DNA from 2 places in the Paenibacillus sp. FSL R5-0636 genome. Region 2 is predicted to be linked to the other one. Evidence: predicted binding sites of a transcription regulator. Region 2 holds the regulator's gene; the other holds the start of a gene.
What was found. Region 2 encodes Rex, which represses fermentation and respiration genes when NADH is low (regulators of the CRP and FNR family bind a similar motif). Its sites were predicted from a motif close to TTGTGAAATATTTCACAA; they were not measured.

Region 1 (4,699 bases), 3.1 Mb from region 2:
GCACAATCGGATGCTTTAACTTCATCTTCTCGCTCATGTTTAAAATCCAACCGTTTTGATAGAAGGCGGCTCTGAGCATAGCATCTATGGCGTGCTGCAGAGGGACGAGAATGGCCCTCCTATCCATAACCGAACGGATGCTTTTTGTACTCTATCGGGCTTGAGCCGACTCTATTTTTAAACACACGACTAAAATAGTACTGGCTCTTATACCCTACCTTCACGGCCAGATCCCCGATTTTGATATTCGGCATTACGTCATCCAGAATCTCCTTCGCCTTCGATATCCGAAGCTCGGTGACATAGTCAAGGAAAGAAGCACCGATTTCTTGCTTCATCCGCTTGCTAAGATAGGTTTGGTTGATATGAAATAGCGCTGCTACTCGAGTAATAGACAGCTCCGGATCCTGATAATGACTGTCAATATACTCGGTCACTTTTTGGATAAGCACTGTTCCATCCCCTGTATACCCGGGAAGCTCCCGCTCCTTATCCACCCTGCTTTCATGTGAATGCAAAGGATATTTTGCCTGAAGATGCTCATCGATCCGATGAAGCAGCTTGTTCAGATCACTCTTCGGCACAGGTTTCAATACATAATCGAATGCTTGCAGTTGCACGGCTTGACGCGCATATTCAAAGTTATCGTAGCCGCTGATGATGACAACCAGAACCGACGGGCAGCGTTCGCGCAATATATTTATCAGATCGAGCCCATTCATATTCGGCATGTTGATGTCCACAAGACATACATGTGGTGGGGCTTCCTCCACCATATTCAATGCTTCGTTTGCACTTTTCGCTTCTCCTGCAACTTCAAAAAGATACGGACTCTCCTCAATGTATTGTCGCAAGCCTTTGCGAATGATCGTTTCATCATCGACGATGATAATCTTCCACATCTTCATTCCACTCCCCGTCCAAAGGTATTCGAATGACCATAACGGTAATGCCATCTTCGCTCTTCACTGCAAGGCCATATGGCACCCCGTAAGCTAGTCGAATGCGATGGTTTACACTGTATAGCCCAAAGCCTGTGGCAGAACGATCATATGTATCATCAAGAAGGGCTTGATTCATCTGTTCAAGCTTCTCTTCCGGAATCATAACCCCATTATTCTCAACCTTAATGACCAAATAATCGGCCTGTTTATATGCTGTAATCGAAATTTTACACTTTTGATCCCCAAGTGGCTTAATCCCGTGATAAATCGCATTTTCCACCAAAGGCTGCAGCATGAAGCGAACGACTTGGCACTGAGCAAGCTTTTCATCATATCGAAGCTCGTAGTCCAGAATCTCCTCATATCGCACACCTTGAATATGAAGATAACTCTCGACATGGTACAACTCCTGATCAAGCAGAATGTAGGGACTGCCTGTGCCAAGCCCTAATCGGAAATACGCGCTAAGCGCTTCCACCATCTCCACCACATTGTCTGCTCCATGTTCCGTTGCCATCCACTGGATCGTATCCAATGTGTTGTATAAAAAGTGCGGCTTGATCTGCTCATGAATCAGTCTGAGTTCCATCTCCTTTCGGTCCTGCTCCACAGCGTATAATTGAACAAGCATGTCATTGAAGCTTCGTCCAAGATCGCCGATCTCATCCGAGCGCGTAACATCTGCACGTATGGTTTGGTTACCGTTCTGCACATTTTCCATTACCTGACGAAGCGACTGAATTGGACGAATAATGGAAGAAGCAAGCAGCAGCAGAAAGACGATAAACGCACTACCGATAAGAACACCTACCAGCAATGCAGTCCGCTGGGTTTTGATCACCGCTAATGATAGACTTGAATTCGGTACTTTGAGTACTAACTTCCAGCCTTCTACATTTTGAATTGGAGCCTCAAATACACTCATGTTCTTCTTATCTGCTGCATCCTCCGCTCCTTCTCCTTCACCCAGCTCTCTGCAATCGACGATAAGCTGGCCTGACTGGTCATATAGCATTACATCTTGAGCAATCTCCTTCATCTTCTTGACGGAGACGGCTGCGGCAATATAAGCTACCTCATCATTCACCGATGGATTCACGCGATAAAGAATGACGACGATTTCGGCTGCATTCGCTTTGGATACGATCGGATTGCTCACCACATAATTGGTATCTGAATTCAGCAGTTTTAGATAGTAGGGTCGGTTTAGTATCGAAAAAGGCTTGTCCTTTGCTGACCAGGAATTTCCGTGAATATCCACCACGCGTATGGATTCGTACTCTACTTGCTTCTTCGCCTCGAACTTATCGATCTCTTGCAGCAATTCATCTCGTGTCCAATGATGGTCCGAAGCTAGAGAAGCAAACATGTCTATCTCACCGATGCGCTGATTAAACCAATAATCGATCTGGTCGCTGCGTGCATTAACCACTTGCTGCGTTAAGTTCTTATTCAAAGGGACAACCGTATGGTTCATCTCCAAATATATTGTTACAAGCAATGCAATAAACAGCAGCAAGAAGCAGCTTCCTGCGATTAATGTGATTTTTAAGTGAATTGATTTCATTGTAATCATAGCCCTTCATAATATCCGTTTCTTACATGCCCGAAAAAGACAAAAAAACGCTAATCTGTGCAAATACATAATGCTGTACTAAATCTATAATAGGTCTTGTGCATATTTTCACATGAAATAACATTCATGTCTAGGCTAGAGATAAAGGATTTGCCTAGCAAATCTTCCTCTCCCTAGTGTATGTAACCAATTCACAACAGAATGAAGGAGATATTATGCGAACTCACACGAAAAAGCTGTTATCTATTCTACTAGTCCTCAGTCTTATGTTCACGCTTGCTGCCTGCGGCGGTAAAGATGCAGAACCCGCTGCAGATGCAAACGGAGTTCAAGTCTTTGAAGGAGTTGGGCAAGGTAAACATGGCGATATTAAAGTACAAGTCTCCTTATTAGATAACAAGATCACTGACATTAAAGTGACAGAGCATAAGGAAAATGAAGTACTTGCAGAACCTGTTTATACGCAGCTCAAGCAAGATGTCATGGCAACTAACAGCGCAAAAGTTGATGCCATTAGCGGATCTACAGTTACAAGCAAAGGATATCTCGAAGCCATTCAAGATGCAATTACGAAGTCTGGACTTACCCTTGTCGCTGGCGCTGCAGTCAGTGGAAGCAAAGACAAAGAAGAAGTCGAGCAAACCTATGATGTTGTCGTCATCGGTGCCGGGGGTGCTGGCTTTAGTGCGGCTATCGAAGCGAAGAGCGCTGGAGCTAATGTAGTTCTGCTCGAGAAAATGCCAGCTGTTGGCGGCAACACATTGATCTCCGGTGGTGAGATGAATGCGCCGGACAACTGGGTTGAACGTGCTCTTGGCATCACTGATGACACGGCTGACTTGTTCTATGATGATACGATGAAAGGCGGAGACAACCTCGGGGATCCAAAGATGGTTCGTATTCTTGCCGACAATGCTCTAGCATCTGCCGAATGGCTGCGCGATGATATCAAGGTAGAGTTCTTACCTGATCATCTGTTCCAATTTGGAGGCCATTCCAGAAAACGTGCGTTGATTCCTGTAGGTCATACAGGTGTTGAATTGATTACTAAGTTAAAAGCCAAAACAGACGCTGATCAAATCACTATCAAAACGAATATGAAAGCCGAAACCTTGCTGAAGGACGAAAGCGGCAAAGTAACAGGTGTAACTGCGACTTCGGGTACTGGCGACAAGATCACATTCCATGCGAACAAAGGCGTCATCATCGCTACCGGTGGTTTTGGATCCAATGTAGAGATGCGTAAGAAGTATAACCCTACAATGGATGAAAAATATATGACTACCGATACACCAGGATCTACAGGTGACGGTATCGTTATGGCAGAAACGATTGGCGCCAAACTGACAAACATGGAGAGTATTCAAACATATCCAATCTGTAATCCTGAGACAGGTGTTATTTCCCTGGTTGCAGACTCCCGCTTCGATGGTGCGATCCTGATTAACCAAGAAGGCAAGCGCTTCGTTGAGGAATTAGAACGTCGTGACGTTATTTCTAAAGCAATTCTTGCCCAAACGGGCGGATATACGTATCAATTATGGAATCAAGGCATTGAGGATATCGGTAAAACGATAGAAGTTCATCAAGACGAATACGATCAACTCGTTAAACAAGGCTTGCTCTTTAAAGCCGATACGATTGAAGAGGCAGCTGATTTCTTCAAAATCGACGTGAACACTTTGAAAGAAACGATTAATAAAGTAAATGATTATGCGAAAACAGGTAAAGACCTTGATTTCAAACATCGCGGTGGATTGAAATCTCTTGAAAAAGGCCCTTACTACATCGAAAAAGCTGTACCCTCCGTTCACCATACAATGGGCGGCTTGGTGATCGACGAGAAGACTCGCGTATTGAATGAAAAAGGCGAAGTCATCCCTGGGTTGTTCGCTGCAGGTGAAGTAACAGGGGTTATTCATGGTGCAAACCGTCTTGGCGGTAATGCCATCGCTGATATCTTCACATTCGGCCGGATTGCAGGCAAACAAGTTGTAGCAGAGTAATCTTATTTTTTGTGTAACTGCTCTACTAATAAGTTATCCTTAAAAATGTACAAGATAGTTTGTAAAGTGCAGGTTGACTGCTAACTTTCAAGCTGCCCTCTATGACTTAGCAAACCGCCCTGTCAGCAACATTGCGAACAGGGCGGTTTATTTATGGTGGAGCCTAGGGGCTA
Region 2 (4,699 bases):
TGACCTCATTGCGGTTAATACTGATATGAGAATTATTGACGCCCTCATATTGAGATACAATCTTCTGAAGTGGTTCCTGCATTGCAAACTGACGATACAAAAAGAAGCCACCAAACAATAGAGTAGCCGACAGTAGAGACGTTATCAGCACAGGTACAAGACGTAATTTCAAGAAACGTCCTCCTCTCAAAGATGACAAAATATAAAGCTCAGTATAATAATTTATAGCTACTTGAGAGCTCATCAGAGAGACTGAAGTCTCTTATTGCTGTTCTAATTACAAGTAGTAGTATATCACAGGTGTATATACTAATTTCAAAATAAATGTGAATATATTTAAAATTTAATTTTTTAAATATTTCCATCAATACCAAATATATTCCTCGTTTTCGACAAAATCGGCCTTGATTTTTAATCAATCGGCCTATTTTTGTATGTGAATTTAAGAGAATATTCGGTGATAACCACCCATTCAGTATATCACTTAGTATATCACTTTTGTACATCAAATAAATGTAAACAAGCGAACTTATAATAAGTTCGCTTGTTTACATTGCCACCCTTAATTTCCTTATGTTCGGCTTAACTTTTAGGTAAACTGTAACCTTCACCCATTCGGGACCCATCCGAAAACCGATAAAATTGATAATAATACCGACCGCTCTGTTTATAAAAAAGCTGCCAAGCATACTCTCCGTTATATACTCCCGGCAGCAAGCGTTCAATCGTTATGTCCGGAAGATCAGCTTTGATAATGCCGCGTATTTGGGCTTCTGAGGTTCCTTTACTTAGTTCCTCAGCAAACACTGCGTCGTCGCCTTCAGCAAATTTTCCATCTACCGTAAAGCGGACCCAGACCATAAGAGCAGTCCCGGCTTCATTTTTTCCTGTTAAAACCCAGTACACTGCATTTTCATCCCAAACCGATTTTTGTGCTTTGGTTACCTCTGTTAGACCCGCTCTGGTTTTGGCAACATCCTTGGCGATATCCTGCTCGTTCCATTGATCTTTCATAATATAGGCATAGAACTGGATAAGTCCAAACCCCAGGAGCAGAATCAGAACTGACCCCAGGAGGATCCATTTTTTCCTTTTCTTCAAGGTACAGCTCCCTTTCTAGTAATATATCTTTTTTGATTATATAACACACCCGCGTGTTTATCCAAAATTTCATAATTTTCTAGCTTTCCCAGCCTTAAAATGTACAAAAGGCCGCAACTTTTGCTAAAAGCAAAAAGTCGCAGCCTATTATTTATTCGTTATTCTCCAGACTTAACGCTTCAATAAACCTTCGAAGGCTTCTTGCGCTTTACGCCGGATAGCTTCCTCATCCAGGGTTAAGCATTGTCCATGCTTGATGACCTGTTTACCATTCACCCACACATGCTCAACATCCTTAGCGCTAGCAGAGTAAACTGCATGAGACAACAGATCTGTGTGTGGCAGCAAATGCGGCTGATCTATATCAATTGCAATGAAATCAGCTTTCATCCCAACAGCAAGTCTACCTACATTATTTAAAAAGATGGACTGGGCGCCATATTCTGTAGCCATACGTAGAGCTTCTGGAGCTGGAACAGCCGTTGGATCACCGCTGACACCCTTATGAATGAGAGCTGCAAGCCGCATCTCTTCAAACATATCCAAGTTATTGTTGCTTGCCGCGCCATCCGTGCCAAGAGACACCTTCACACCAGCTTTTAGAAGATCAGTAACCCGAGCCACTCCGCTAGCCAGCTTCAAATTACTGCCCGGATTATGAGAGACACCCACATTATGGCGAGCCAAGATCTCAATCTCTTCATCATTTAAATGAACACCATGTGCAACTATCGAGGGACGTGTGAACATTCCAAGCTTCTCTAAGTGAGCTACAGGACGCAACCCGTAATCCGCCACATTTTGTTCCACTTCACGTTTCGTTTCGGACATATGCGTATGCATCGGTAAATCCAGATCATGCGCTGCCTGCACGAACTTAACCAGGAAGTCCGGAGGGCAAGTATAAGGGGCGTGCGGCGAGATCATAGTAGTAATTCTACCGTCAGCCTTTCCATGCCAGTTACGGGCAAAAGAAATCGCTTCCGCAAGCTTGTGATTCTGTACATCCTCTGGACATAACCCGATCACACCACGCATCAATACGGAACGGATACCTGATAACTCAGCTACCTCAGCTACTCGGTCCATATGATCATACATATCGAGGAAGGTCGTAGTTCCACCCTTCAGCATTTCCAATACAGATAAGGAGGTTCCCCAGTATACATCATCACCGGTGAACTTTTCCTCCATCGGCCACATCTTCTCCTGAAGCCACACTTGTAGCGCTAAATCATCTCCATATCCACGCAGCAAAGACATCGCCGCATGACCATGTGTGTTTACAAGTCCAGGCATGAACAGCAGACGGCTGCCATCAACCACTTGCACTCCAGCTTCCATCTGAGGCTCTTCTTTTCCTATGTAAGTGATTAAATCATCTTCAATAGTCATATATCCACTCAGAACCGGCTCATCCGTTCCCGGAGTCAGAAAATACCCGCCCTTAATTATCGTTTTATTGTTGTTCATGTTCGCTTTCTTCCTTTCCATCCCGCAAGTAATACGCAAGACTTTGCAGATCAGTTGTAAAATCAGCTGCATGCACCCGGATATTCGGTGGTGTCTTCAGAATCACAGGGGCAAAGTTCAAAATTGCTTCAATCCCAGAAGAAATGAGAATATCTGCTACATTTTGAGCTTCTGAATCAGGTACGGTAATAATGGCAATGCGAATACCTTGCTCACGAATCGTGCTGCCTAGTTCATCCATTGGTTGCACAGTAAGGGAGTTGATCTTACGTCCAACCTTAGGAGCGTACGAATCAAATATAGCGGTGATTTTCATAGTATCTTTGAGATATGCATTGTAATTAGACAAGGCATGTCCGAGATTACCTGCTCCAACTAAAGCTACATTAAGCTGTTGATCCAGCTTCAGGATATGACGGATTTTCTCAATAAGATACGTTACATCATAGCCAATACCTTTTCTGCCGAAGTCACCAAAATACGCTAAATCCTTACGAATCTGTGCGGGATTAAGATCAAGCTTTTGTCCAAGTTCCTGAGAGGAAACTGTTAATATTTCGCGATTCTGGAGATCATTCAAAAAACGCAAATACACAGGTAGTCTGCGAACAACGGCTTCTGATATTTTATCCGATTTCATATTTTTCCTCCTAAAAATAGTAATGTTCTTGTGAAAATCCATATTCAAACGTATACCTCTCCTTATTAAGGGCGGTACTGTAACTTACCGCCCTTAAGGATAAGGAGGAGCTAAACTGAAGACGAGCATTTTAAGAAGCGCCGCCATCCTCTAGCCATTCCGCTATGCGGGGGACCATTTGATCAGTCAGCATATGCTCCATTTTGGGACCAGGCAATGAATAAAGGAAATACTTCCCGTAATGAGATTCAATAACCCTTGTATCATAAACAATAACTATTCCGCGATCCTGCGCCGTGCGAACCAGTCTTCCGAATCCCTGCTTAAAGCGAATAACCGCTTGAGGAACAGACAATTTCATGAACGGATTCTTCTTCTGAGCCTGCAATAACTCCGACTTCGCTTCCGCCAACGGGTGATTCGGCGGTTGAAACGGAAGTCTCACGATGGCCAGGCAAGTCAGTGCTTCACCTGGAATATCTACACCTTCCCAGAAGCTGCTCGTCCCCAGCAGAACGGATGCTGCACTGTCCTGAAAGCGGCGGATCAGCTTGCTCCGGCTGCCACCTTCCACGCCTTGACCAAGCACCGTAATCTCTTGTGAGGCCAAAGCCTCTTTAAGCGGATCATATACCTGACGCAGCATTTTATAAGAAGTAAACAGAACCAGCATCCGCCCACGTGTTGTTTTGGCAGCTTCTGCTAACGACTGTACGAGTGTATCGACAAATCGAGCATCGCCCACACTGCCCTTCACACTAGGAAAATCACGCGGTATAACTAGAAGCGCCTGCTCGCGATACTTAAAGGGAGAAGGAAGGAGTGAGGTCATTAGACGTCCCTCTTCCGCAGCTTCGTTAAGTCCGAGATTATCAATCATAAACTGAAAAGATTTATCTACAGACAGCGTCGCCGAGGTAAGCACGATGCTTTTTTTCTTATCGAAGAACAACTCTTTAAGCTGGCTGCTAACATCCACAGGGACGGCATACATCTGCAGTGATTTGCTGCGGTAATTTCCATTTGCCTCCAGCCAATATACTACATTATCGTCATTCAGCCCCATAAAGAATCTTACTTGCTCACGTATGGAAGCCAAATCCTTAAATAAACCGCTAATATCAGTAACAAGACTGTCTGCTGAGGATTGGCTTTCCTGGTCACGCATCTCATTAAGCATTTTATCACCCTTACGGATGATGTCACTTAACGTCAGATTCATAGTGTTCTCAAGCGCAACTAATTCATCCCAATCCTTCGGCTTACGGGCGGGAAGCAAACGCAAAACCAGTTGTCCCGCTTCCCCTGCTGCTGCATCACTGCGTTCCGGCAAAAGGCTGAACAGCTTGTCGCTGAGTGCATCCCAGGTTTCTTTGACGGTAAGCAGATCCGGGTAGATCCGATCAATGACTCCGCTCCATTCTGAAGCCTCTTCACTGCCTGACGACTGTAAGATCTGGCGCAGAGCAGGAAGCTGTCCGTTTC

Region 1: the regulator Rex is predicted to act here: its motif matches at 2,617-2,634, upstream of MKX34_RS03555 (flavocytochrome c).

The regions. Positions count from the first base shown of each region.
Region 1 is NZ_CP150232.1:804,947-809,645, reverse strand. Features, by position in the region: gene MKX34_RS03565 (response regulator) at 120-902, opposite strand; gene MKX34_RS03560 (histidine kinase) at 877-2,511, opposite strand; gene MKX34_RS03555 (flavocytochrome c) at 2,736-4,526, shown strand.
Region 2 is NZ_CP150232.1:4,718,748-4,723,446, forward strand. Features, by position in the region: gene MKX34_RS21480 (hypothetical protein) at 1-172, opposite strand, end outside; gene MKX34_RS21485 (DUF5590 domain-containing protein) at 583-1,101, opposite strand; gene MKX34_RS21490 (amidohydrolase) at 1,273-2,574, opposite strand; gene MKX34_RS21495 (redox-sensing transcriptional repressor Rex) at 2,561-3,214, opposite strand; gene dinG (ATP-dependent DNA helicase DinG) at 3,345-4,699, opposite strand, start outside.